Regions from separate parts of the Massilia sp. genome, predicted to be linked through region 2. Evidence: predicted binding sites of a transcription regulator. Region 2 holds the regulator's gene; the other holds the start of a gene.

Region 1 (2,393 bases), on a different contig from region 2:
AAGGGGCTACAGCGCGAACCAAGCGAGAACGGCGACCGGCTGTATGGTCGGATTGCGCTGAGCGACAAGGACGGCACCTGCCCATTGATGCAAGGCGGCCTGTGTGGCGTGCAAAAACACATGGACGAAAGCCACTTGTCGAACACCTGCTTCACCTATCCCCGTGTCTCCGCGGACTTTGGCGGACAGATGCAGCAGGCCCTGCAATTATCCTGTCCCGAGGCAGCGCGCCTGGCCCTGCTCGCGCCGGACGCCTTCGAATTTACCGAAACGACGGTAGCCGTCCGCCCGGATGACCTCGTGGTGGCGCGCCCCAGGGAGGGATTTCCCGAACAGCTCATGCATGACGTGCGGATCTTCTGCCTGCAACTCATGCGTTCCCAGGGCCTGGAACTGTGGCAGCGCCTGGCCATGCTGGGGGTGTTCTGCGAGCGGTTGACGGCGCTTGAACGCGACAGCGCCGCGGCGGCAAGGCTCATCGACAGCTTCACCTCCCTGCTGGAAAGCGGCTCGGCGCTCGACGCGCTGCAGGGCTTGCAGCCGGATCATGAAGCCCAGGCACTGGTATTTGCGACCATCTGGGGCGGGCTGGCCGGTCCGGCAGGCACCGCACACGAGCGCGCCGTGCTGGCAAGTGTCGCCGCCAACCTGGGCGCGGACCCGCACACCGGCAATGCGCCTGTCGCAGACGTGCTTGCCGCCTACGCCACCGGCGTGCGGCGCCTCCCGCTGGCGCTCGAGGCGGCTCCGCATCTGCTCGATCATTACATCTTGAATGAAATGTTCACGCATCTGTTCCCGTTCGGCCGAGGCAGTGCCTATGACAGCTACCTGGAACTGGTGTCGCGCTTTGGCCTGCTGCGCATGATGCTGGCGGCCCGTTGCGCGAGCGAAGGCCCCTTGCCGGACGCCGATGCGCTGGTCGAGACGGTACAGGTCTTCTATCGCCGCTTCCGCCACAACACCGGTTTTGCGCGGCGCGTCAACGATGCGCTCAAGAATAGCGGCTGGAACAGCCTGGACAAGCTCTATGGCTTCCTACGCCATTAATCTGGTGTTCAAATGACATCGAAACGCGGCTCAGGCCGCGTTTTTTTTGGCCGGAGGCGATGGCTTGAGGGACTGATCTTTAAAAAATTTAATTTTTTTCGCCCTAAAGTTTTCTCCCGCTGCGTCGTCTAGACGCGGCCAGCCATAAAACTTGAGGATTTTTTTGGCCAAATATTTTCGTTTCCCACCATAAAGATTACACGGGGTGCTCCGTTACCTGCATCAACAGCGGTGTGATCGTCACGGAACAGCGTGGCGCACCAAAGTGAACAGGGCAAGGTGGCCCACCCCGAAATACAGTCTGGAGAAATACCATGGCATCCGTAATCAATACCAACGTTGCATCCCTGAACTCGCAGCGTAACCTGTCGACCTCGCAAGCTTCCCTGAACACCTCGATCCAGCGCCTGTCGTCGGGCCTGCGCATCAACAGCGCCAAGGACGACGCTGCCGGTCTGGCCATCTCGGACCGCATGAATTCGCAGATCAAGGGCATGACCCAGGCCACCCGCAACGCGAACGACGGCGTGTCGATGGCCCAGACCGCGGAAGGCGCCCTGTCGAGCTCGGGCGACATCCTGCAGCGTATCCGTGAACTGGCAGTGCAGTCGTCGAACTCGTCGAACTCGGCCAACGACCGCAAGGCCCTGCAGACCGAAGTCACCCAGCTGACCTCGGAACTGAACCGTATCGCCAACACCACCGAATTCAACGGCCAGAAGCTGCTGGACGGTTCGATGGGCACCGCCAACTTCCAGGTCGGCGCCAATGCAGGCCAACTGATCTCGATGGGCGGCGCCAACTTCAACACCTCGACCTACGGCAACAACACCACCGACGTCGCCGCCAAGGGTGCTGTCACCGGCGCGTCCAACGGCGTGGTTGCCGGCACCGTGACCATCAATGGTTCGCAAGGCTCGAAAGGCGTCGACGTCGACGCCAACGCCACCGCCAAGGCCACCGTCGCCAAGATCAACAACGTCAGCGGCGATACCGGCGTGACCGCCACCGCCAAGACCGACGCCAACCTGGCGCTGGTCGCCGGCAAATCGTACACGCTGGAACTGGCATCGGACAACGCCAGTGCCGTGACGATCTCGTTCTCGGTCAGCACCGACGACGCCAACGGCCATGCCGGCGCCATCAGCGCCTTCAACGCGCAATCGGCCAAGACCGGCGTCACCGCGTCCTACGATGCCACCAACGGCGGCATCAAGCTGAGCCACGCCGACGGCAACGACATCAAGCTGAGGGATGCCACCACCGGCAACGCTGCAACCGATGCCGAGATCGCGACCTACGACACCGATGGTAGCGTCGGCACCGCAGTGGCCACCAACGGC
Region 2 (2,393 bases):
AACAGGTGGCCATGCTGAGCGAATCCGGCGCCGACGTGAAGCGCCTGCTGTGCCTGAACGCGACCTCCACCAACGAGACCCTGAACGAAGTGGTGCGCGCCTACCAGGGTTCTAGCCTGGCCGGCTGCATCATGACCAAGCTGGACGAAGCCGCCTCGATCGGCAACGTGCTCGACGTCGTGATCCGCCAGAAGCTCAACCTGCACTACATCTCGAACGGCCAGCGCGTGCCGGAAGACCTGCACCTGGCCGACCGCGCCATGCTGGTCGACCGCGCCTTCCGTAACAACCGCGCCGCCTCCGCCCAGTTCGGCGACGCCGACCTGCCGATGATGATGGCCGCGGCCGGCCAGGACCGTTCACTGCGCGAGGTGCACCTTGGCTAGTTTCGATTTCGACCAAGCCGAAGGCCTGCGCCGGATGCTGCAGGGCCCGCGCCCGCGCATCGTCACGTTCTTGTCCGCCACGCCTGAAGACGACAAGGGCGCCATGCTGGTCAACCTGGGCGCCTCGCTGGCCCAGTTGGGCAACGACGTGCTGATCGTCGACGCCTGCGAACGCGACTACGGCGTGGCGCGCCGCCTGGGCCTGAACCGCGCCGCCACCCTGGCGGCGGTGGCGCGCCAGGAGGTTGGCCTGAACCAGGTCATCCACCAGGTGCCGCAAGGATTTTCTGTGGTGACGCTGAAAGGCCCCGCCGGAATGACGGCAAACGACGATGCGCGCCGCCTGGCCAAGACCTTCGACGTGCTGGTGGCGCAGGCCGGCATCGTGATGGTCGACGGCGAACTGGGACCAGGCGGCGAGTTTCCGCTGCCGCTGATGGCCAGTTCCGAGATCGTGGTGCAGGTCGGTACCTCCGCCGCCTCGATCACGAATGCCTACGCGCTGATCAAGCGCCTGGCCCAGCAGCTGGGCCGCCGTCCCTTCGGCATCCTGGTGACCGGCGCGACGGAGGCCGAGGCCAAGGTGGTATACGATAATATGTCTGCTGCGGCAACACGTTACCTGGCGGTCAGCCTGAGCTCGATGGGCTCGGTGCCGGCCGACGAGTACCTGCACCGGGCCGCGCGCCTGGGCCGGGCGGTGGTCGATGCCTTCCCGCTGGCGGGGGCCTCGGTCGCGTTCCGGCGCCTGGCGGGCAAGTTCGCGCTGCACGCGATGCCGGGCATGGGACGTACCTAGAGAAGAAGAGAAAAGCAGAACGCATGTACACGGTCAAAGGGAAAGCGGACAAGAACCATTTGCTGACGGAGCACATGCCGTTGGTGAAGCGCCTTGCCCACCACATGAAGGCCAAGCTGCCGCCTTCGGTGGAAGTCGATGACCTGGTCCAGGCCGGCATGATGGGCCTGCTCGACGCGATCAACCGCTACGAAGACAACCACGGCGCCCAGTTCGAGACCTATGCGGTGCTGCGCATCCGCGGCGCCATGCTCGACGAACTGCGCAACAGCGACTGGATGCCGCGTTCCACGCGCCAGAACATGCGCAAGGTCGAGGCCGCGATGGAGGCGCTGCAGCAGCGCCTGGGCCGTCCGGCCAGCGAATCCGAGATCGCCAAGTCGCTCAAGATGTCGCTCGCCGACTACCAGGAGATGCTGGGCGACGGCGGCGGCCACCAGCTGCTGTACTACGAAGACTTCCACGACCAGGGCGAGGACGGGGGCAGCGACAGCTTCCTCGACCGCTATGCGGTGGACGACAGCGATCCGCTGCGCAGCCTGCTCGATACGGGCTTCCGCCAGGCCGTCATCGACGCCATCGACAACCTGCCGCCGCGCGAGAAGATGCTGATGGGCCTCTACTACGAGGAAGAACTCAACCTGAAGGAGATCGGCGCCGTCATGGGCGTGAGCGAGTCGCGGGTGTCGCAGCTGCACACCCAGGCCGTGTCGCGCCTACGTGCCACGCTGCGGGAGCAATTGTGGACTGGGCCAGCGTAGCCGGCCTGGTGCTCGCGATTGCGGGCATCTTCATCGGCCATACGCTGGACGGCGGCAAGTTCGCTTCGCTGATCCATCCGTCCGCCTTTGCCATCGTGGTGATTGGCACCTTCGGCGCCACCCTGCTGCAGAGCGAGCGGCGCAGCTTCATGCTGGGCCTGCGCATGCTGCGCTGGGTCTTCGTGCCGCCCAAGTCCACGCGTGAGCTGCTTTCGCGCGAGATCGCGCTGTGGAGCCTGTCGGCGCGGCGCGACGGCCTGCTCTCGCTCGAGCAGTACATGGGCACCAAGGATAAATTCGTCCAGAAGGGCCTGCGCCTGGTGGTCGACGGCATCCAGCCCGACAAGCTGCGCAGCCTGCTCGAGAACGAGATCAACGCCTACGAATTCTCGCAGCGCCAGGCGGCGCGCATCTGGGAGTCGGCGGCCGGCTATGCGCCCACCATCG

The links. The regulator FliA, encoded in region 2, starts transcription of late flagellar genes. The targets are predictions, from matches to a motif close to CTAAAGTTTNNNNNNNNNNNGCCGNTA.
Region 1: the regulator FliA is predicted to act here: its motif matches at 1,154-1,180, upstream of ACK4S9_RS20705 (flagellin).

Annotation. Positions count from the first base shown of each region.
Region 1 covers NZ_JBKBOV010000052.1:24,100-26,492, reverse strand. The annotation lists gene fliB (flagellin lysine-N-methylase) at 1-1,050, shown strand, start outside; gene ACK4S9_RS20705 (flagellin) at 1,365-2,393, shown strand, end outside.
Region 2 covers NZ_JBKBOV010000008.1:27,951-30,343, reverse strand. The annotation lists gene flhF (flagellar biosynthesis protein FlhF) at 1-386, shown strand, start outside; gene ACK4S9_RS06535 (MinD/ParA family protein) at 379-1,185, shown strand; gene ACK4S9_RS06530 (RNA polymerase sigma factor FliA) at 1,209-1,946, shown strand; gene ACK4S9_RS06525 (flagellar motor protein) at 1,928-2,393, shown strand, end outside.